Regions from separate parts of the Cupriavidus sp. MP-37 genome, predicted to be linked through region 2. Evidence: riboswitches for the same ligand, from Rfam matches in the RefSeq annotation. Region 2 holds a riboswitch; the other holds the start of a gene.
What was found. A riboswitch is a leader RNA that binds a small molecule or an ion and turns the genes downstream of it on or off. The one in region 2 is predicted to bind glycine.

Region 1 (11,464 bases), on a different replicon from region 2:
GCCGCCTGCCACGCCACCGGCGCGGCGGGTGCGCCCAAGCACGGTACCGCCGGCGACTGGACCGCGCGTATCGGCCAGGGCTTCGAGGGCCTGATGAAGTCGGTGCTCAACGGCAAGGGCGCGATGCCGCCGCGCGCCGGCAGCACGCCTGACGACTACACCGACTACGAACTGGCCCGCGCCGTGGTCTACCTGGCCGACGCCGGCGGCGCCAAGTTCCCCGAGCCGGCTGCCCCGGCCGCTGCCGCGCCGGCCACTGCCGCAGCTCCTGAAGCGGCCGCTCCGGCTGCTGCGGCGGCTCCGGCTCCGGCCCCCGCTGCTCCGGCGGCCGCTGCCGCACCCGCACCGGCCGCCGCTGCCGCGCCGGCAGCTGCCTCGGCCGAAGTGGGCAAGAAGGTCTACGAACAGGTCTGCGCCGCCTGCCACGCCGCCGGCGTGGCCGGTGCGCCCAAGTTTGGCGACAAGGCCGCCTGGGCGCCGCGCCTGAAGGAAGGCATGGATGCGGTCCACAATTTCGCGCTCAAGGGCAAGGGCGTGATGCCGCCCAAGGGCGGCTATACCGGCCCGGACGCCGACGTGATCGCCGCGTCGGACTACATGGCCAACGCCGCCAGGTAAGCCGGCTCCGCCCTGACAAAAAACCCGCCTTGCGCGGGTTTTTTTTCGTCCTGCCCGGGGCCGAGGTTGCCCGCTACACCACGCGCGAGTAGCGCGGCACGATGCGGATCGGCTTGGCGCCATCGTTGGCGGCGCGGTTGCTGTTGTCGGCAGTTCGGGCGGCGTCGTCGCGCAAGTAGCGGTCGAATGCCATCGCCACGCGGCGCACCAGCAGCCGGCCCAGCGGCGTCACGGTGATGTGGCCGGGCTCGCAGCGCACCAGCCCGTCCGCGGCGAGGCGGCCCAGCTCGGCGAGTTCCGCGGCAAAGGTCCGGTTGAAATCGATGCCGTGGCGCGCCTCGATGCCGGCGAGGTCGAGTACGCCGTTGCACATCAGGTCGCCGATGATCTCGCGCCGCAGGTGGTCGTCGGCCGTCATCGCCACGCCGCGCGCCAGCGGCAGGCGGTCCTGGTCGAGCGCGCCGTAGTAATCGTCGAGCGTGCGCGCGTTCTGCACGTAGCGCCCCGCGATCGCGCCGATGGCCGAGATGCCGAGCCCGATCTGGTCGTAGCCGGCGTGCGTCGAATAGCCCTGGAAGTTGCGCTGCAGCCGGCCCTCGCGCTGCGCCACGGCGAGGTCGTCGTCGGGCAGCGCGAAGTGGTCCATGCCGATATAGACGTAGCCCTCGGCGCTCAGCCGCTCGATCGTGGAGACCAGGATGTCGAGCTTCTCGCCGGCCGGCGGCAACGCCTGTTCGTCGATGCGGCGCTGGGGCTTGAACACATGCGGCAGGTGGGCGTAGCTGTAGACCGAAAGGCGGTCGGGCCGCAGCGCCAGCACCTGGTCGATGGTGCGGCCGAAGCGCGCCGCGGTCTGGTGCGGCAGGCCGTAGATCAGGTCCAGGCTGACCGAGCGGAAGCCCAGCGCCCGCGCGGCATCGACCACGGCGCGGGTCTCTTCGAACGGCTGGATGCGGTGGATGGCCTGCTGCACCTCGGGGTCGAAATCCTGCACGCCCAGGCTGACCCGGTTGAAGCCCAGCTCGGCCAGCAGCGCCATGCGGTCGTGGTCGACGCGGCGCGGATCGATCTCGATCGAATGCTCGCCCTCGGCCGCCAGCGTGAAATGGGTGTTCAGCAGTGCCATCACGCGCCGCATTTCCTCCGGGTTGAGGAAGGTCGGCGTGCCGCCGCCCCAGTGCGACTGGATTACCTGCCGGCGCGCGCCCAGCCGCCCGGCGACCAGCGCCATCTCGCGGCCCAGGTAGCTGACGTAGCGCGCGCTGCGGCCGTGGTCGCGGGTAATGATCTTGTTGCAGCCGCAGTAGTAGCAGATGTTCTCGCAGAACGGGATATGCAGGTATAGCGACAGCGGCGCCGACGCGTCGGCACGGCACGCGTCGAGCGCGTCGTGGTACAGCGACAGGTCGGGACCGGTGTGGAAGCGGTCGGCGGTCGGGTACGAGGTATAGCGCGGACCGTTGCCGTCGATGCGGCCGGCCAGCGCGCGGAAATCGGAGAGCGCGCGGCGGTCGAGCGCGGGGGAAGTCATGGCAGACGGGTTCATGGGGGCGCGGGGGAATGGGTGTGCGACACGTCATCGTAGGACCGGGCCGGCGCCCGCAGCTTGACCGCCGTCAAGCGCGGGCCTGAGCCACTGCCTTCGCTTCCTACCGACACGCGCGCGTACGTCACATTGGCGTCATGGAGGCCGGGTACGCTGCGCGCCACCGCGCCCGCGCGCGATCCGTCCTGATCCCCAGCCATGTCGCTTTCCCGCCGATCCACCACGCCCGCGCCGTACCCACCGCTGCGCGGCCAGCCGCCGGCAGACGTCTGCCGGCGCCGGTTGCTTGCCGCCACCGGCATGGCGCTGGCGCTGCCCGCCGTGCCGGTGCTTCCCACCCTGGCGCAGGCGCCGCGCACGGTGGTGGTCGGGCATCTGGTCGACCGCAACGGCGCGCAGTCCGACCTGGCCCGCGACTACCTCGCCGGGGCCAAGGTCATGTTCGACGCCGCCAATGCCGCCGGCGGTCCGGTGCGGATCCAGCACGTGGTGCGCGATGCGGACCCGGATCCGCGCCGCGCGCTGGCGCAGGCGGTGGCGCTGGCCGACACCGAGCATGCCGGGCTGCTGTTCGGCCCCGGCGACCGGCTGCTGCCGGTGCTGGCGTCATCGTCCGAGCTGGCCCGGCGCGGCATGCAGATCGTCGCGCCGCTGTCGGGGCTGGCGCTGGCCGCCGACAACGTCTGGTTCACCCGGGCCGACTATCAGGCCGAACTGGACGCCGCCGCGCAACAGTTGCGCGGCTACGGGCTGACGCACATCGCGCTGGCCGTGGCGCCGGATTTTGCGGTGTCGTCGCTGGCCCGGCTGGAGGCGCAGACGGGCACCCGCGCCGTGCTGCTGGAAGGCACCGGCGAAGCGGCGGCGCGGCGCATTGCCGCAACGCGTCCGGGCGCGGTGATCGTCGCCGGCGACACCCTGGCCTATGCCGAACTGGGCCGGGCGCTGGCGGCGCAGGGGTGGTACGGGTTCCTGGTGGGGCTGTCGTCCGTCAGTGCCAATGCCGCGCGCGAGATCCTGGGCCGCGGCTACGCCGGCGGCATGTTGCTGACCCAGGTGGCGCCGGGCCCGCAGCAAGCCACGTTGCGGGTGGTAAAGGAACACGTGGCGCGCATGAAGCAGTACCTGGACGAGCCGCCGTCGCCGGCGACGCTGGCCGGTTATATCGGCGCCGCGTGGCTGGCGCGGGCGCTGCAGGGCGTGCGCACGGGCGGGCCGGCGGAACTGCGGCGCGTGCTGCAGGGGCGCGTCGACGTGGGCGACTTCACGCTCGACTTCAGCCGCGGGCAGCGCGGCTCGCAGTACGTCACGCTGGCGGTGTCGGGCGCACGCTAGCGATGCGATAGCGCCGCGGCGGCTCAGCCGGCGGCCGCCTTGCCGCCATTACCACCATTACCACCGTTGCCGAGCAGCGCCTTGAGCGCGCCAAGGCGGTCCTTGGGGCTCATCGCCGGGGTCGCGTCGACCGGCGCGGGCGCCTCTTCCAGCTTCATCTCGCCGATAAAGCGGGACGGCTGGCACGAATAGGTCTCGCGCGCGCGCTTGCGCTTCTTGCACCAGCTGACATGCAGGCTGCGCTGCGCGCGCGTAATGCCCACGTACATCAGGCGCCGCTCTTCCTCGATCTTTTCGTCGCTCATGTCCTCGTCCTCGCGGCAGTGGGGCAGGATGCCTTCTTCCACGCCGACCAGGAACACATGCGGATATTCCAGCCCCTTGGACGCATGCAGCGTCGACAGCCGCACCGCGTCGGGGTCTTCCTCGCGGCCTTCCAGCATGCTCATCAGCGCCACGGTCTGGGTCAGTTCCAGCAGGTTCTTGCCTTCGCTGCCGAAGCCGTCGGCGGTGTCGAAGCCGGTGGCTTCCCCGCCGTCCGCGCCCTCGGGCTTGGTGCCCTTGCGCTTGAGCCAGTCGAGGAATTCCAGGGTATTGGTCCAGCGCGACTGCGCCTGCCGTTCGTCGAAGCTGTCGTACAGGTAGGCCTCGTAGTGGATGCCGGCCATCAGGTCGTCGAGGACCTCGGTGGCCGGGTCCTTGGCCGCGCGGTCGGCCAGCCGCACCATCGATTCGCAGAACACGCGCAGCGGTTCCAGCTGGCGCGGCTGCAGCTTGCCCTCGATGCCGCCCATCATCGCCGCCTCGAACAGCGACACCTTGGCCTGGCCGGCGAAGGTGCCCAGCACTTCCAGCGTGGTGTTGCCGACGCCGCGGCGCGGCGTGGTGATGGCGCGGATAAAGGCGGGATCGTCGTCGGGATTGGCGATCAGGCGCAGGTAGGCGCAGATGTCCTTGATCTCGGCCTTGTCGAAGAAGCTCTGGCCGCCGGACAGCACATACGGGATGCGCTCGCGCCGCAAGATCTGCTCGAACAGCCTGGCCTGGTGGTTGCCGCGGTACAGGATGGCGTAGTCGCGGAACTGCGCGCGGCGCTCGAACTTGTGCGCCGACAGGCGGAACACCACCGACTCGGCCTCGTGCTCCTCGTCGTTCATCGGATGGATGGCGATGGGGTCGCCCATGCCGTGCTCGCTCCACAGCTTCTTGTCGAACAGCTTGGGATTGTTGGCGATGACGGCGTTGGCCGCTTCCAGGATGCGCACGGTGGAGCGGTAGTTCTGCTCCAGCTTGATCACCTTCAGGTCCGGGAAATCGGTCTGCAGCCCGCGCAGGTTGTCGAGCGTGGCGCCGCGCCAGCCGTAGATGGCCTGGTCGTCGTCGCCCACCGCGGTGAAGGCCGGCGCGCGCAGGTGCGAGCCGCCCGCCAGCAGCTTGAGCAGCTGGTACTGGCAGGCGTTGGTGTCCTGGTATTCGTCGACCAGGAAGTAGCGCAGGCGGTTCTGCCACTTGAGCCGGACCGCTTCATCGCGCGCGAACAGCTCTGCCGGCAGGCGGATCAGGTCGTCGAAATCCACCGCCTGGTACGCGTTCAGCGTGGCGACGTAGTTGCGGTAGACCAGCGCGGCCTGGTGCTCGTCTGCGTTGGCGGCCTGCGCGATCGCGGCCTCGGGGTCGACCATGCCGTTCTTCCACAGCGAGATCGTGCTTTGCACGCCGCGGATCAGCTTCTTGTCGGTGGTGCCCAGCTGCTCCTGGATCAGGCCGAAGCAGTCGTCCGAATCCATGATCGAGAACTGCGGCTTCAGGCCGACGTGCTCGGCTTCCATGCGCAGGATCTGCACGCCCAGCGAGTGGAAGGTGCAGACCGTCAGCTGCCTGAGCGGAATGCGCTTGCCCTCGCGCGTGGTCTTGCCCTCCATCAGCTTGGCGATGCGCTCCTGCATCTCCTTGGCCGCCTTGTTGGTAAATGTGACGGCGGCGATATGGCGCGGCTCGAAGCCCTTGTCCTCGATCAGATGCGCGATCTTCTGCGTGATCACCCGGGTCTTGCCGGAGCCCGCGCCGGCCAGCACCAGGCAAGGCCCGTCGAGGTAGCGGACGGCTTCGGATTGGGCGGGGTTCAGGCCATGGGTCATGCGGGGAGGCGGAGCGGGCGTTTGGGGGCAGCGGCGGAATCGACGGGGAACGGCGGGAGTTGCCGGCAACCGGGCAACGGACCGCGGCAAAGCTGCCGATGTTAACACGCGCGCCACGGCTGGTCAGTCAGCGCACGCCGCGCGCGCCGGCCTGGCTGTGTCACTGGCGTAACACTTCGTAAAGACCGGAGCCAATGGCATAACGCGACACTCTAACCAGTGTGTCCCCCGGTCCGCCGGGCCGCGCGGGCATGCACAGATCATCACATCGGAGCCAACAATGAAAACCCTGCAAAGTTTGACCAAGGTGACCCTGATCGGCATGACGGTCGCGGCCTTTGCCGGTTGCGCGGACATGACCCCGAAACAACGTAATACCGCCATCGGTGCCGGTGCCGGCGCGGTGGGCGGCGCCATCCTGACCGACGGCAGCGCGCTGGGTACGCTGGGCGGCGCGGCCGTGGGCGGCGTGATCGGCAACGTCGTCACCGACGACAAGAAGAAGTAAGCCCGGCCGCGCAGCGTCGGGTACGGCGGGCCCCTGCCGTGGTTTGACAAAGGCCGGGGCCTCCCGTACATTGCGCGCATCCGACCGGGAGAGCGCGCATCGCCTGCGCCGCCGAAGGGGTATCACCCGAAAACTCTCAGGCACCACGGACCGGTCGGATCGGCATGCAACATGCACACGATGCATGCCGCACTCTGGAGAGCGGCACCCGCCATTCGTGGCGAGCGTGTCCACCGAAGGGGCGCGCGAGGCTGGGATCGATTGGATCCGCCTCGTAATCTCTCAGGTATCGAGGACAGAGGGGTCATCCGCCGCAGCGGATTGCTTGCCATATCGGCGTAGCGATCGTTGCGGCGGATGACCCTTTTTTGTTTTCGCCAACCGAGACTGCCCCCGAGGATTCCATGACGCTCCAGGCCACGCCCCTCAACGCTATCCACCGCGCCCTCGGCGCCCGCATGGTCGACTTCGGCGGCTGGGACATGCCGGTCAACTATGGCTCGCAGATCGAAGAGCACCATGCCGTGCGCAACGATGCCGGCATGTTCGACGTCTCGCACATGTGCGTGGTCGATCTCGCCGGCGCCAATACCCGCAGCTTCCTGCGCGGCCTGCTGGCCAACAACGTCGACAAGCTGCAGACCCCCGGCAAGGCGCTCTATTCCTGCATGCTCGACGAGAACGGCGGCGTCATCGACGACCTGATCGTCTATTTCTTCGCCGAGGACCGTTTCCGCCTGGTGGTCAATGCCAGCACCGCGGTGGGCGATATCGACTGGATCCGCGCCCGCAACGACGCCACCGGCAGCGGCGTGACCATCACGCCGCGCCGTGAAGATGTCGCGCCCGCGGGCGTGCAGCCGCTGGCCATCGTCGCGGTGCAGGGCCCCAACGCCCGCGCCAAGGTGTGGAGCACCTTCCCGTCGACCCAGCCTTCCGACACGCTCAAGCCGTTCAACGCCGTGGTAGTGCAGGACCCCGCCCTCGGCGAAGTGATGGTGGCGCGCACCGGCTACACCGGCGAAGACGGCTTCGAACTGGTGGTGCCCGCCGCCAGCGTCGCCGGCCTGTGGGAGAAACTGAATGCCGCCGGCGTGCGCCCGGCGGGCCTGGGCGCGCGCGACACGCTGCGCCTGGAAGCCGGCATGAACCTGTACGGGCAGGACATGGATATCAAGGTCTCGCCGCTGGACGCGGGCCTGGCCTGGACCGTCGACCTGCAGAGCGAGCGCGACTTCACCGGCAAGGCGGCGCTGGCCGCCAACGGGCAACGCCAGCAGTTCCTCGGCCTGATCCTGCGTCCGACGGAAGGAAAAGCGGGCGGCGTGCTGCGCGCCCACCAGAAGGTCATCACCCCCGCCGGTGACGGTGAAATCACCAGCGGCACCTTCAGCCCCTCGCTGTCGCAATCGATTGCGTTCGCGCGCCTGCCCCGGGGCGTGAACGTAGGCGACACCGTGCAGGTGGAGATCCGCGACCGCAAACTCAACGCGACTGTGGTTAAACTGCCGTTTGTGCGTCATGGCAAGGCACTCGTGAGCTAAGGGCAAGCCCCGCTCACCCAACGGTCGCCCTCGCCTGCCGGCAGCGTTGCCGGGCAGGCATCACCCAACAAGAAACAGATCTGAATCCGGAGAACCTTCATGAATTTCCCCGCTGACCTCAAGTACACCGAGTCGCATGAGTGGGTGCGCGTCGAAGCCGACGGCACGCTCACCATCGGCATCACCGACCATGCCCAGGACGCGCTGGGCGACATCGTCTTCCTGGAACTGCCCGAAGTGGGCAAGTCGGTCGGTGCCGGCGACGCGCTGGCGGTGGTGGAATCGGTGAAGGCCGCGTCCGACATCTACGCACCGGTGGCCGGCGAAGTCATCGCCGTCAACGAAGCCGCCACCGCGGCGCCGGAAAGCGTCAACGCCAACGCCTTCGACGCGTGGCTGTTCAAGCTCAAGCCGGCCAACGGCGACGACGTCAACGGCCTGATGTCGGCCGACGCCTACAAGGCCAGCGTCGGCGCCTGATCGCCCGCCGGTCCCGCGCCAGGGACCGGCACACCGCATTCGCGGCGCCGCGGCACGGCTGACCACCTGCCGCCGGCGCCCACCACGAGGTTCTTGCCCATGAACGCCCCGCTGCCCATGAAAGCCGCCCAAGCAAACCGGCCCACGCTGGCCGAACTGGAGGCGCGCGACGCCTTCGCCGCCCGCCATATCGGCCCCGATACCCCCGAACAGCAGCACATGCTGAAGGTGCTCGGCTATGACAGCCGCGCCGCGCTGATCGACGCCGTCATCCCCGCCGCCATCCGCCGCCGCGACGGCATGCCGATGGGCGAGTTCACCGAGCCGCTCAGCGAAGAGGCCGCGCTGGCAAAGCTGCGCGCGCTGGCGGGCAAGAACAAGGTCCTGAAGAGCTTTATCGGCCAGGGCTACTTCAACACCATCACGCCCGGCGTCATCCTGCGCAATATCTTCGAGAACCCCGCCTGGTACACCGCCTATACGCCGTACCAGCCCGAGATCTCGCAGGGCCGCCTGGAAGCGATGCTGAACTTCCAGCAGATGGTCACCGACCTGACCGGGCTGGATATCGCCAACGCGTCGATGCTGGACGAAGGCACCGCCGCCGCCGAAGCGATGACGCTGCTGCAGCGCGTGAACAAGCACGACTCCAATATCTTCTTCGTCGCCGACGACGTGCTGCCGCAGACGCTGGAAGTGGTACGCACGCGCGCGCTGCCGCTGGGCATCGAGGTCAAGGTCGGCCCCGCCGCCGACGCCGCTGCCGCGGGCGCGTTCGGCGTGCTGCTGCAATACCCGGGCGTGAACGGCGACATCAACGACTACCGCGCCATCGCCGACGCCGTGCACGCCGCCGGCGGCCTGGTGGTGGCGGCCGCCGACCTGCTGGCGCTGACGCTGATCGCCGCTCCCGGCGAATGGGGCGCCGACGTGGCGGTGGGCAACTCGCAGCGCTTCGGCGTGCCGCTGGGCTTTGGCGGCCCGCACGCCGGCTACATGGCGGTGAAGGATGCGTTCAAGCGCTCGATGCCCGGCCGGCTGGTCGGCGTGACCATCGACGCGCAGGGCAACCAGGCCTACCGCCTGGCGCTGCAGACGCGCGAGCAGCATATCCGCCGCGAGAAGGCGACCTCCAACATCTGTACCGCGCAGGTGCTGCTGGCGGTGATGGCGTCGATGTACGCGGTCTACCATGGCCCGCAAGGCCTGAAGCGCATCGCGCAGCGCGTGCATCGCCTGACCGCGACGTTGGCCGCCGGCCTGCAGGCGCTGGGCTTTGCGCGCACCAATGCCAGCTTCTTCGACACGCTGACGCTGGAAACCGGCTTCAACACCGACGCGATCCATGCCGCCGCCACCGCGCGCGGCATCAACCTGCGCCATGCCGGCGCCACCCGCGTCGGCATCTCGCTGGACGAGACCGCCACCCGCGCCGACGTGGTCGCACTGTGGGAGATCTTCACGCAAGGCAAGCCGCTGCCCGCCGAGGTCGACTTCGACAAGCTCGAGGCCGCCGCGCAGGACGCCTTCCCGCCCGCGCTGGCGCGCACCAGCGCCTACCTGACGCACCCGGTGTTCAACACGCACCACGCCGAGCACGAGATGCTGCGCTACCTGCGCATGCTGGCCGACAAGGACCTGGCGCTGGACCGCACCATGATCCCGCTGGGTTCGTGCACGATGAAGCTGAACGCGACCAGCGAGATGATCCCGGTGACCTGGCCCGAGTTCAGCCAGATCCACCCGTTCGCGCCGCTGGACCAGACCGTGGGCTACCGCGAGATGATCGACCAGCTCGAGGCCATGCTGTGCGCCGCCACCGGCTACGCCGCGGTCAGCCTGCAGCCCAACGCCGGCTCGCAGGGCGAATACGCGGGCCTGCTGATCATCCACGCCTACCACGCCAGCCGCGGCGAGAGCCACCGCGACATCTGCCTGATCCCGTCGTCGGCGCACGGCACCAACCCGGCATCGGCGCAGATGGCCGGCATGAAGGTGGTGGTGGTGGCCTGCGACGAGAACGGCAACGTCGACCTGGAAGACTTGGCCAGGAAGGCCGAGCAGCACAGCCAGAACCTGGCCGCGATCATGATCACCTACCCGTCCACGCACGGCGTATTCGAGCAGGGCGTGCAGCAGATCTGCGAAATCGTGCACAAGCACGGCGGGCAGGTCTACGTCGACGGCGCCAACATGAACGCGATGGTCGGCACCGCCGCGCCCGGGCAGTTCGGCGGCGACGTGTCGCACCTGAACCTGCACAAGACCTTCTGCATCCCGCACGGCGGCGGCGGCCCGGGCGTGGGTCCGGTTGCGGTCGGCGCACACCTGGCGGACTTCCTGCCCAACCAGGACAGCGTCGGCTATCGCCGCGACGAGCGCGGCATCGGCGGCGTGTCGGCGGCACCGTTCGGCTCGGCCAGCATCCTGCCGATCTCGTGGATGTATATCGCGATGATGGGCTCGGCCGGCCTCACCGCCGCGACCGAAAACGCGATCCTGGCCGCCAACTACGTTGCCAAGCGCCTGGCGCCGTACTACCCGGTGCTGTACACCGGCCAGCACGGTCTGGTCGCGCACGAATGCATCCTGGACCTGCGCCCGCTGCAGAAGGAAACCGGCATCAGCAACGAAGACGTGGCCAAGCGCCTGATGGACTACGGCTTCCACGCACCGACCATGAGCTTCCCGGTGCCGGGCACCCTGATGATCGAGCCGACCGAGTCCGAAGCGCTGCATGAGCTGGACCGCTTCATCGACGCGATGATTGCGATCCGCCAGGAAATCGGCCGGGTTGCGGACGGCACCTTCGACCGCGACGACAATCCGCTCAAGCACGCCCCGCACACCGCCGCGGTGGTCACCGCCAACGAGTGGCCCCACCAGTACACGCGCGAGGAAGCCGCCTACCCGGTGGCCTCGCTGCGCACGCAGAAGTACTGGCCGCCGGTCGGCCGCGCCGACAACGTGTACGGCGACCGCAACCTGTTCTGCGCCTGCGTGCCGGTCAGCGACTACGTGGTGGACTGAGCCGTCACCCCGCCCACAAGCTAAGCTGTACTCAGGGCGCCGCGCAACGCGGCGCCCGCCGGCCTGGTCCGGCATCAATCTGGAGGCGGTCCGTGGCAGTCAGCGTATTCGATCTGTTCAAGGTGGGCATCGGCCCGTCGAGCTCGCACACCGTGGGCCCGATGCGCGCGGCGCTGATGTTCGCGCAGGGGCTGGAGCGCGACGGGCTGCTGCCGCAAGTCGCCAGCGTGCGGGTGGAGCTGTATGGCTCGCTCGGCGCCACCGG
Region 2 (11,464 bases):
GTCCAGTGTGGCTCGCAGTTCCCGGCGGCTCGGCTCTTTTACCATTGCCAGCACCAAGCTGGCGAGCAGCATGCCCGGTACACCCACTGCAACGAATACCCATTGCCACGCGTGAAGCCGCCCAATAATCGGCAGGGGACCGATTGCGAGAGAGGTGAACCAAGACAGCAATGCGCCACCCAGCAACAGCGCGCAGCCGCTACCGATTATCGGTCCAAGCATGAAAAGAGCAGTCGCGCGCGGAATATGCCGCGCCGGGAAAATATCGCCTACGACTGACAAGGCTGCGGGATGAAAGCCCGCTTCGGCGGCTGCCGTCCCGGCGCGCGCAATCACAAGCATCGGGAACACGCGGGAGAGTCCTGTGCAGGTCGTTGCCAACGACCATACAAAGATGCAGCCAGCAGCAAGCCGTACTCTATTAACACGGTCAGCGAGCCATGAAAGAGGAATACCAGCAATCAGATAGAATAATGTGAATGACAGACCCTGCAAAAGTCCTATCTCGGTATCGTTAAGATCAACCGTTGCCTTAATTGGCTGGACTAGAATACTGATGATCTGACGGTCTACATAGGAAAAGGCCATGCACACGAAGAAGAGCGTCGTGGTAATCCAGGCCCGTTTTGCGGAAATCTGCGTCATAGCTTTACGCCTCCTTCTCAACTGGTCGGTTTTCGTAGGCCGTCAGCCATTGATATACCACGTCGAAAATTTCGCTGCTGTTACGTTCGATCATCAGGCTATGCCCATTGCCTTCGATGCCGATATCTGGAAGCCACAAATGGGTTGCGCCAACATATTGGGCCACGGCTTCATCAACGCTTCTTGGATGTCTTGGATCGTCGCTGCCGGTAACCACGAGGCTTCTAATACGTCGGATCCGATCCGGCGATAAGACCTGCGGCGAACAACCACCAATGTTGAATCGTTCGTTCAATATTCTCGGGCTTTCCGGCACGATTGTTTTCTCATAAGCGTCAATGGCTTCGAGTGGGAAGTGCTTGCTGTTGGCCCAGTAGCGCCGGATGAATTCGCTGGAGAAATACACTGGCGCTGTTTCTGAATGATAAACAGGGTGGCCCAGATCTTCGCGGGCAGATAGTGCTTCAAATTCGAGGGGATCGGACGGCAGCACAGGAAGCAGATTGCCGGGGGGGCCGGGCGCAATACCCAAGATCGCACAAACGCTGTTGGGCCGTCTATCCGCCACAGCCCACGCCACGGTCCCTCCAGCGCTATGGGCAACCAAGGTCGCTGGCCCGATCTGATCCAACAAGTCGACGAGCGCAGTGATGACGGCATTCATCGACATGGTCGCAAAGTCATGGGGCGGTGGCGACCGGCCATGGCCCGGCCAGTCTACGACATAGGCCGTATATCCACTTTGAACAAAAAGGGAGGCCCAGCCCGGACGGCCGTCGGGCGTATGGCTATAGCACAAGCCGGTATGACCACCGCCGTGAATCAAGACGACAGGCGGGTGCTCTGACGCGCCGGACAATGGTGCCCAACGCTCCACATACATAGGGTGAGCGCTCGAACTCACATGAAATGAGGCACGAGCGTGACTGACGCTTTGCAGCACATTGTCTCCTTTATAATCCATTCGTTCCCCAATCTTTCGCGGGGGACAGACTTGGGATTAGTATCGCTGCCCGCCACTGAACGGGCCATTGCCAAATGTCGACGCCTCTCGTGCCGAAACGAGAACACCGATGGATTCGTGCCTGTGGTGTGGATGGGTGCAGTTGCTGATTCGCTTTCGCTGCGCAGCGCCGCCTGAGAGAAGAGAAAAGACCTTGCGCGAAAAGATGAGGGGCGTTATAGCGATCTCTACGGCGCTTCGGACGTGGGCGAGCCGGGGTTGCGATTAGGGAAAGCAGGAATGCCACAGACTATCAAGCAGCTTGATTTGACCTCGCTTCGACTGTTCAGAGCCGTGCAGGCGGAAGGCGGGGTCGTGCGGGCAGCGACAGCCGAGCATATCGCGCCTTCAGCAATAAGCCGGCGCATCTCGGAGCTGGAGAGTACCCTGGGTACCAAGCTTCTGTTTCGCGACTCGTCAGGGACGCGACTGACGCGCGCGGGCGAGGTCGTGCTGGCCTATGCGATGAAAATTGATGTCGATCTGCAGCGTATGATTGCGGAGATAACGCACGTTGACTCCAGCGTCTACGGAACCGTTCGCGTGCTCGCCAACCTCTCTTCGATGGTCCAGTTCGTTCCTCGAGATCTTGTGGCGCTGGAGGAGAAGTACCCCGACGTCGTAGTCAGTTTCGAGGAGCGACTGAGCGCCGGGATCATTCGCGGTGTTAGCGATGACGTTGCGGATGTCGGCATTACGCACATCGTTCATGAAGGATGCAAACTTTCGACTGTTCCTTATCGCCGGGAAGTATTCGCGCTGGTCGTAGCATCCGGACACCCATTGGCGAACAGTGAGGCGATCCGCTTTAGCGAGACACTCGGCTACGTCCACATTGGATTCCCGGAAGGGAGTGCGCTCGGACAAATTCTTGCAATGAAGGCGGGCGAACTCGGCCGCTTGCTAACATACCGTATTCGCGTTTCGAGCTTCGATTCGGCTTGCAGCCTAGTGGCAGCAAAGGCAGGCATCTGCATCATGCCAACGAGAGTAGCTGAGGTATATCGTTCGAGCTTACAGTTGAGAATCATTCCATTGTCAGATGACTGGGCGGCGCGCCATCTGATGCTTGTTTTCAAACGATATGACTCACTTTCCCTGCAGGCAAGAGCGTTTGTCGATTTTCTGAGCGCCAGAAGCAATGCCGATGACGATTCGCGCGACGATTAATTGAGACTGCCTTGATCTCGACCCATCTGTGTAGGCACCAGCGGTGCATCGACGACAACTGACACGCTGCAGATGGGCGCACAGATTCCAGTCGGCAGCGGAAGGATCCTGGCCTCTGCGGTTTCTTCACCGGTACGTAGCGATGTCATGGCGGACTTTCGGCGCCATGGACTTGCCGATGGTTATGACTATGCCCTGTCGAAGCGAACGGACGTGTACGCTGTGACGGTGTTCGACAAGGTTAGCGGAGAGGGCAGTGGCACCAGCTTTGCACGGGGTATGCGCCACAAATTTTAGGCTCTTCGACGAACTCCGGGGCTGGCAAAGTTGCTCCAATGTGCCTCTGCGCCGACGGCAAGCTCGAGATCGCGGAGCGGAACCCAAGGCGAGGTGTGATAGCACAGACCCACCATCACACCCCCCAACCGCTATTGCAACCGCTCTCGCTCAACCATCAGCCCATCAATCTGCATCTTCACCATGCCAAGCAGGCAAAGCGCGCTGAAGCAGCCCTCCGAGCTTTCGCTTTCATGATCCAGAAGTACAAGTACCCCTTCAATTCCTGCGCGAACCTGCTGCAGGCATTCGTTGGTCATTTCATCGATCGTTGCCATTGATTCCCCACTAGTGAAAGCGCGCCACTCATTTCCACATGAGGGCGGCGGGCCAGACAGCGAGGGTGGAAAGACCGGTCTAAGGTGGGGAACCGGTCAGCCTTGCGGCTGCCTCGCCCGGCCCGCCAGGGAGCCAGCTTGGTTCGTGCGAACACACAGGCGTTGCCCGTTACAAGCGCAACGCCTGTCCACCTTAAACATCCGGGCTTTCCACACCCGATCATCGGTGGTCCGATGACGCCACCAGTATTTCCTGTTGGTAGCGGGGAATCGATGAGAGATGTCGCATTTCCAGGGGCGCGCGAAGTTTGGATCCGGGCAACGGATTCAGAAATCGCTGACTCTTGAAATGCGCATGCGGGCTCTAATGCCCTACCGTCATTCCCGCGAAGGCGGGAACCCAGCGTCGTTAAAAGTCACTGGGTCCCCGCTTTCGCGGGGACGACAGTCACTTTACTGAACGGCATCAGCGTGCGGGCTTAGCCCTTTCCCTCCGAAGTTCAGGCTCGCGCCGGCGTCAGCGCAGCGCCTGTCACCATCGCCGGGGCACTCCCCATTGCCTGGTCCACCACCCCCGCCACCATATCCGCCGTCACCGCCGACAAGGTCCACCCCAGGTGCCCGTGGCCGGTGTTGTAGAAGATGCAGGCCGCGCGCCCGCGTCCCACGCGCGGCAGCATGTCCGGCATCATCGGCCGCAGTCCGGCCCATGGCACCACGCTGCGCGTGCTGACGCCGGGGAAGCACTGATGCACCCAGTCCACCAGTGGGCGGATGCGGTCGGCGCGGATGTCGCGGTTGGTGCCGTTGAACTCGGCGGTGCCGGCAACGCGGAAGCGGTCGTCGCCCAGGCGGCTGGTGACCAGCTTGGTTTCGTCGTCGAGCAGGCTGACCACCGGTGCCGCGGCGCGGCTGGCGTCGTCGGTCAGGTTGACCGTGATCGAATAGCCCTTGACCGGATAGATGTTGACGCGGTCGCCCAGCCCGGCGGCCAGTGCGCGGCTGGCGGTGCCGGCGCAGATCACGGCGCCGTCGAAGGTGGCACTGGTGCTGTCGTTGCCGTCCTGCACGGTGATGGTGGCGCGCCGGCCGTCGGTCTTGACCGCGCGCACGTCCTGGCCGTAGAGGCAGCGCACGCCCAGGCGCGCAATGGCGGCGGCCAGGCCGCTGGTGAACTTGTGGATGTCGCCGGTCGAATCGCTCTCGGTGAAGTAGCCGCCGTAGTAGGAGCCCGCCAGCGTCGGCTCGATCGCGCGCATTTCCTGCGGCGTCACCGCGCGCCGCTCCAGGCCGCCTTGCGCCAGCAGCGCCGAGACCCGGCTGGCATGCTCGAAGCCGGCGCGGTCGCGGTAGATGTGTAGGATGCCGGCGCGCTTCAGGTCGAAGTCGATGCCTTCCTGCGCCGCCCACGCAAACAGGTGCTCGCGCGCGGCGATGGCAAGGCGTGCGGTTTCGATGGTATTGCGGCGGTAGTTGGGAATCGACGCGATGAACTCGGCGAACCACGACAGCTTGTGCCAGCTGGGCCGGGGATTGACCAGCAGCGGCGCATCGTTGCGCAGCATCCATTTGATGCCCTTGACGAGGGTGGACCAGTGGGTCCAGACCTCGGCGTTGGAGGCGGAGAGCTGCCCCCCGTTGGCGAACGAGGTCTCCATGGCGGCATAGCGGTGCCGTTCGAACAGCGTGACGGAGAAGCCGCGCCGGGCCAGCGCGTAGGCCGTGGTGACACCAGTGATACCACCGCCGATGACAGCGATTGTCTTCATGATCTGCAGGATCCAGGAACGTCGAAGGGTAGGAGTCCGCACGCAACATGCGTGAAGGACGCCCCCTCTGTTCTGGACCTGAGAGATTCGCGACGCCTGGCAGCGGGGCGGGGCGCGCTTGCTCCTTCGGTATGCCGGGCGGACGATGGCGTCCGGCATTCTTCAGAGTGCACTGACGGGTGATGCCGGTCCTTTTGCCTGAGAGTTTCCGGGGCGGTTGCTCCTTCGGCGCCGTGCGCGGCGGGCGCCGCGACAGTCTCTCCCTGCATCACGCTGGCTGGAGGCCAGTCGGGGCAATGTAGTGACAAGGCCGGGTATTGGGTATGCGGGTTAACGCGGATATCCCCGGCGGCCCGCGTCGCTATGTCGCATCGGCGCGGATCGCCTCGGCCCATAAAATGTCAGCGCTCGCTATGCTGGAGGTGCGGGAGGTGCGCCTGATGCTACGCAGCACAGCGAGCCAAAAAGACGACAACAAGGTTTCCAGTGAAGAAAAATCGCATTGCGCTGGCCGTTTCGACAGTGCTGATGGGCCCCGCCGTGGCCGCCGCCCAGGCGGTGGAGGCGCCCGCGCCGCTGCAGGAGGTGGTGGTATCGGCCAGCACCGAACGCGGCGACACGCCGGCGATCCCGCCCAACACGCCGTCGCCGGCCTATGGCATCCGCAGCACGCGCATGGCTGACTTCAACGTGGTCAATACGGAAGACGCACTGAAGTACGCGCCCAACCTCGCCGTGCGCAAGCGCTTTATCGGCGATATGAATTCGATCATCTCGGTGCGCAGCACCAGTTCGCGCCAGTCGGCGCGCGGGCTGGTCTATGCGGACGGGCTGCTGCTGTCCAACCTGCTGGGCTCGGACTTCAGCTTCCCGCCGCGCTGGTCGCTGGTCAATGCCGCCGAGATCGAGCGCATGGACGTGCTGTACGGCCCGTATTCGGCGCTGTATCCGGGCAATTCGCTGGGCGCGACGGTGCTGATCACCACGCGCACGCCGGAGAAGTTCGAGGGCGATGCCAGCGTGCAGTGGTTCACCCAGCGCTTCAACCTGTACGGCACCCACGATAACTTCAACGGGGTGCATGCCAACGCCTATGTGGGCGACCGCGTTGGTGCGTTCTCGTGGCTGGTCAGCGTCGACCGGCAGGACAGCAAGAGCCAGCCGCTGAGCTTCTATACCGCGTCGCGCTCGACGCGGCCTGCGGGCGCGGCGGACACGCCGGTTTCCGGCGCCTATTTCGACCAGGACCAGAGCGGGCGCGACCGCGTGGTGATGGGCGTGAACAGCGAGGGCGTCACGCACACGGTACAGGACCAGCTCAAGCTCAAGCTTGGCTATGACATCACCAGCACGCTGCAGGCGCAGTTCACCGCCGCATACTGGCAGCAGGACCGCTCCAACACCACCGGCAGTTATCTGCGCGATGCCAGCGGCAATGTGGTCTCGGGCGGACCGGTGAACATCGGCGGCTACCAGTACGTGATTCCCGCCAACGCCTTTGCGCCCGGCAATGGCGAGGATGCGCGCTGGCTCTACGGCCTGTCGCTGCGCACGCGCAACCAGACCGGGTGGAACTTCTCCGGTGTGGCGTCGCTGTTCGATGTCAGCAAGGACGTGAGCCGCAGCGCCAACTCCGTCGGCAACGGACCGGGCACGGTCACCTATGGCGACGGCACCGGCTGGCGCACGCTCGACCTGAAGGCCGACTACCGCCCGCAGCGCCTGCAGGGCGGGCACTGGGTCACGTTCGGCTACCACTATGACAACTACCGGCTGAGCAACACCACCTACAACACCTCGGACTGGCGCGCGGCCACCATCACCGCGTTCAACAATGCCTTCACCGGCAAGACCGAGACCCAGGCGCTCTACGCGCAGGACGCCTGGTACTTCGCCGAGGACTGGAAGCTGATCCCCGGCTTGCGCTACGAGCACTGGCGCGCCTATGATGGCAGCCGCAGCCAGCCTGGCGTGCAGGTCGGCTATCCGGTGCGCAGCGAGTCCAACTGGTCGCCCAAGCTGGCGCTGGAGAAGGCGTTCGGGCAGGACTGGCTGGGCCGGCTGTCGCTGGGCCAGGCCTATCGCTACCCCACCGTCAGCGAGCTGTTCCAGGGGCGCATCACCGGCACGGCGCTGATCAACAACGACCCGAACCTGCGTCCGGAGCGCTCCTTCTCGAAGGACCTGACCTTCGAGCGCACGGTGGAGGCGTCGAGTTTCCGGGTCTCGCTGTACGAGGACGATATCCGCGATGCGCTGGTCAGCCAGACCAACACCACGGTATTTCCCACCGTCACCAGTTTCCAGAACGTCGACCGGGTGCGCACGCGTGGTATCGAGCTCGCCTATGACGGCCGCGACGTGCTGGTGCGCGGCTTCGACCTGTCGGCCAGCGGCGCCTACAACCATTCGAAGACGCTGGAGAACGCCAACAATCCGGCCTCGGTGGGCAAGTATTTCTACCGCATCCCGAAGTGGCGCGCCAACCTGGCCGGCACCTATCGCTTCACGCCGGCGTGGGCCGGCACGCTGGCGATGACCTATTCGGGCCGGCAGTACAATACGCTCGACAATTCCGATACCAACCCCGACACCTTCGGCGGCACCAGCAGCTTCCTGACCTTCGACGTCAAGGTGACCTACAAGCCGGCGCGCAATGTGCGGCTCGGGCTTGGCATCGACAACCTCACCGACCAGCGCTATTTCGTCTATCACCCGTACCCGGGGCGGACGTTCTACGCCGAGGCGAAACTTTCCTTCTGAGCACGTGAACACGCTGACTTCCACCATGCCAGGCGCCCGCTCCGCTGTCCGCGGCATCGTTGCCGGGCTGATCGCCTTTGCCGCGCTGGCGGCCGCCAGCGCAACCGCACAGACGCACGGCGGCCATGCCGGCCATGGTGGCCAGGCCAAGGCCGCGAAGATGAGCGAACTGGGCACCGGCGCCGCCTTCGACCGCGACGGCAAGCTGTGGATTGCCTACAAGGACGGTCCCCATGTCGCCGTGCGCGCGTCGACCGACTACGGCCGCAGCTTCGGCCCGGCGCGGCATGTCAACGGCACGCCGGAGCCGGTCGCCGCCGATCATGAAAGCCGCCCCAAGGTGGCCACCGGACCCGACGGGCAGGTCTACGTCACCTGGACCCAGCCGCTGCCCAAGCCTTGGACCGGCTTTATCCGCTTTGCGCGCTCCACCGACGGCGGCCAGACCTTTGCCGAGCCGCTGACGGTGCATGCCAACCGCGACCAGATCGCGCACCGCTTCGACGCGATCGCGGTGGACCCCGCCGGGCGGGTCTTCGTCAGCTGGATCGACAAGCGCGACGTGGCCGCGGCCGAGGCGCGCAAGCAGCCGTATGCCGGCGCCGCGATCTACTACGCCGTGTCGGCCGATCATGGCAAGACCTTCCAGGGCGACTACAAGATCGCCGACCAGTCGTGCGAATGCTGCCGCATCGCGCTGTCGCCCACGCCGGATGGCCGGATGCTGGCGCTGTGGCGCCATGTGTTCCCGCCCAACGCGCGCGACCACGCCCTGGCGCTGCTGGGCGCCGACGGCAAGGCCACGCCGATGCAGCGCGCCACCTTCGACGACTGGCGCATCGACGCGTGCCCGCACCACGGCCCCGGCGCTTCGGTGGCGCCCGACGGCACCGTGCACATGGTCTGGTTCAGCGTGCGCGCGGGCAAGCCGACGGTGTCGGTGGGGCGCTGGCGCGACGGCAAGCTGCAGGCGCAACGCCCGCTCGATGACGCGCGCGCGCAGCATGCCGATATCGTCGCGCTGAACGACAACGACATCGCGGTGGTGTGGAAATCGTTCGACGGCCAGCAGACGCGGCTCTCCGCCATGCTGTCGCACGATGGCGGCAAGACCTGGCAAACGCGCAAGCTGGCTGGCACGGAACGCGACTCCGACCAGCCGCACCTGCTGCAGCACGCCGGCCGCGCCTACGTGCTGTGGCGCACCGAGGCCGAGGGCTTCCAGGTCTTCGGGCTCGGGCAGGAGGGCGCATGATGCGATCGCGCCGCCAACTGTTCGCCGCCGCCGTTTCAGCCGCGCTTACCGCATGCGCGCTGATGCTCGGCAACGCCAATGCCGCCGACCGCGTCGCGATGTTCGAATCCGCCAACGCCGCGCGCATCGCCGCCAGCCAGCAGGGCAAGCCCTTCGTGCTGGTGGTGTGGTCGCTGGATTGCGTCTATTGCAAGCGCAACTTCGACGCCCTCGGCAAGCTGCGTGCGAAGCATCCCGGGCTGCGCGTGGTCACGCTGGCCACGGACAGCGCCGACGCCTTGCCCCAGGTGCAACAGGTGCTCGGTCGCGTCGGGCTGACGCGCAATGCGTGGGTGTTCGGGCACGAGCCGCAGGAGCGGCTGCGCTATGCGGTCGACCCGGAGTGGATGGGCGAAATGCCGCGCACCTACTTCTATCGCGCCGACGGCCAGCGGCAGGGCGTGTCCGGCGTGATCAGCGAAGGCGACTGGGCCCGGCACCTGCGCTGGGCCGGCATCGCGGGCTGAGATTGCTGCGGCGCCAGCCCGGCGCCGCATTCCCCATTACCTCAGGACAGTTCCTTCGGCAGCTTGCCGCCGTTGGCGGCCAGTTCCTGCATCAGGCGCTTGTGCAGCCAGACGTTCATCGCCGCGGAATCGTTCATGTCGCCGCTGTAGTGCAGCTCGCGCGCGAGTTCCTTGCGGTGTTCCAGGCTGCTGTCGATCCCAAGCGCCTTCATCGTATCGACGATGGACGTGCGCCAGTTCAGCGTCTGCCCGCTCTGCTGCACCATCCGGTCCATGATGGCCTCGACATCCACGCCCGACAGCGGCGTGGCTTGTGCGCCGCCGGTCGGCGCACCGGTCGTGCCCTGGACGTTGCCCGCGGGCGCCGCGCCGGTGCCGGCGGTTGGCGCAGTGCCGGCCGGCGCGCCCGCGGAAGTGGGCGACCCGGCGGCGGGCGGGGTGCTGGTGGTGGTCGCGGTGGTGGTGGCCGCGGGCTTGTCCTTGCCCAGCAGCTTGTTGAGGATGTCCTTGAAGATGCTCATGGCCGGCTCCTGAATGGTGGATCGGGGCAGCAAGCCCTTGCAGGTTCCGGGCCACCGTTGCGGCGCGTTGTCGCGGCGCGGGTAGCACGCGCCGTTTGTAAATGGTGCGTGTATCGGCACCGGCTTCCACGCTGTGCCCGCTGTCCTCCCCTACGGCATGCCTTGCCTTGTTCCCGGATTGGTAGTTTCCCCACTCTGCCGGCATCGCCAGCGGCGATATGATTCGCGCCTGTTGGTTCAATAAAGAAACAGATGTTCAAATATGAACGCGCAGCAACGAGGCCAATTCGTTTGCTGTGGCCGGGCAAGGAGGCGTCATCGTGAAGTTCCGGAAATTTGCGCCCGCACTCGCGGCAGCGCTGCCACTGGCGGCGGCAGCGCAGTCGGTGACGCTCTACGGCGTCATCGATACGGGGGTGGAATACCTGAACCATGTCGGCCCGGCGGGTCATACCCTGGTGCGCCAGCCGTCGCTGGCGGCGACCGTGCCGTCACGCTGGGGCTTGCGCGGCAGCGAGGATCTCGGCAACGGGCTGAAGAGCGTGTTCGTGCTGGAATCGGGGTTTGCGCCTGACTCGGGCGTTTCTAACCAGGGCGCGCGCCTGTTCGGGCGCCAGGCCTTCGTCGGGCTGAGCGGCCCATGGGGACAGGTCGGGTTCGGGCGCCAGTACACCATGCTGTTCTGGGCCCGGCTGGATACCGACATCCTCACCTCCAACGTCTATGGCGTGGGCTCGATCGACAGCTATATCCCCAACACGCGCGCCGACAACGCGCTGTCGTACAAGGGCAAGTTCGGCGGGGTCACCGTCGGCGCGACATACAGCCTGGGCCGCGATGCCGTCAATGCCGGCCCCGGACCGGCCGGCACCAACTGCGCGGGCGAGAACTCGGCGGACGCAAGGGCCTGCCGCGAATGGTCCGCCATGCTGATGTACGAAACCGGCTGGTGGGGCGTGAGCGCTGCCTATGATTCGCTGCGCGGCGGCCCGGGCGCGTTTGGCGGCCTGAGCCGCAGCAGCCTGAAGGACGATCGCCTCTCGCTGGGCGGCTACATGCTGCTGCAGCGGACCAAGCTGGGCCTGGGCCTGCTGTCGCGCAACAACCAGGCGAGCGCCACGCCGCGCAGCGATCTGTGGTTCGCGGGCGCCTCGCATGACTTCACGCCCGCGTTCAACCTTGCCGGCGAACTCTATTACCTGCGCTACCGGCACAGCG

Region 1: linked by a shared signal. The riboswitch ahead of gcvT (glycine cleavage system aminomethyltransferase GcvT) and the one ahead of LIN44_RS21945 (D-amino acid dehydrogenase) in region 2 are both predicted to bind glycine.

What each region holds. Positions count from the first base shown of each region.
Region 1 is NZ_CP085344.1:374,679-386,142, reverse strand. Features, by position in the region: gene LIN44_RS01765 (cytochrome c5 family protein) at 1-618, shown strand, start outside; gene hemN (oxygen-independent coproporphyrinogen III oxidase) at 692-2,164, opposite strand; gene LIN44_RS01755 (ABC transporter substrate-binding protein) at 2,363-3,499, shown strand; gene LIN44_RS01750 (UvrD-helicase domain-containing protein) at 3,523-5,637, opposite strand; gene LIN44_RS01745 (glycine zipper 2TM domain-containing protein) at 5,918-6,145, shown strand; glycine riboswitch at 6,221-6,308, shown strand; glycine riboswitch at 6,330-6,454, shown strand; gene gcvT (glycine cleavage system aminomethyltransferase GcvT) at 6,550-7,689, shown strand; gene gcvH (glycine cleavage system protein GcvH) at 7,789-8,169, shown strand; gene gcvP (aminomethyl-transferring glycine dehydrogenase) at 8,269-11,199, shown strand; gene LIN44_RS01725 (L-serine ammonia-lyase) at 11,292-11,464, shown strand, end outside.
Region 2 is NZ_CP085345.1:1,199,441-1,210,904, reverse strand. Features, by position in the region: gene LIN44_RS21965 (MFS transporter) at 1-645, opposite strand, end outside; gene LIN44_RS21960 (alpha/beta fold hydrolase) at 650-1,609, opposite strand; gene LIN44_RS21955 (LysR substrate-binding domain-containing protein) at 1,889-2,818, shown strand; gene LIN44_RS21950 (DUF1484 family protein) at 3,247-3,432, opposite strand; gene LIN44_RS21945 (D-amino acid dehydrogenase) at 3,933-5,243, opposite strand; glycine riboswitch at 5,259-5,377, opposite strand; glycine riboswitch at 5,378-5,476, opposite strand; gene LIN44_RS21940 (TonB-dependent receptor) at 5,688-7,964, shown strand; gene LIN44_RS21935 (sialidase family protein) at 7,969-9,219, shown strand; gene LIN44_RS21930 (hypothetical protein) at 9,216-9,725, shown strand; gene LIN44_RS21925 (DUF3597 domain-containing protein) at 9,767-10,246, opposite strand; gene LIN44_RS21920 (porin) at 10,567-11,464, shown strand, end outside.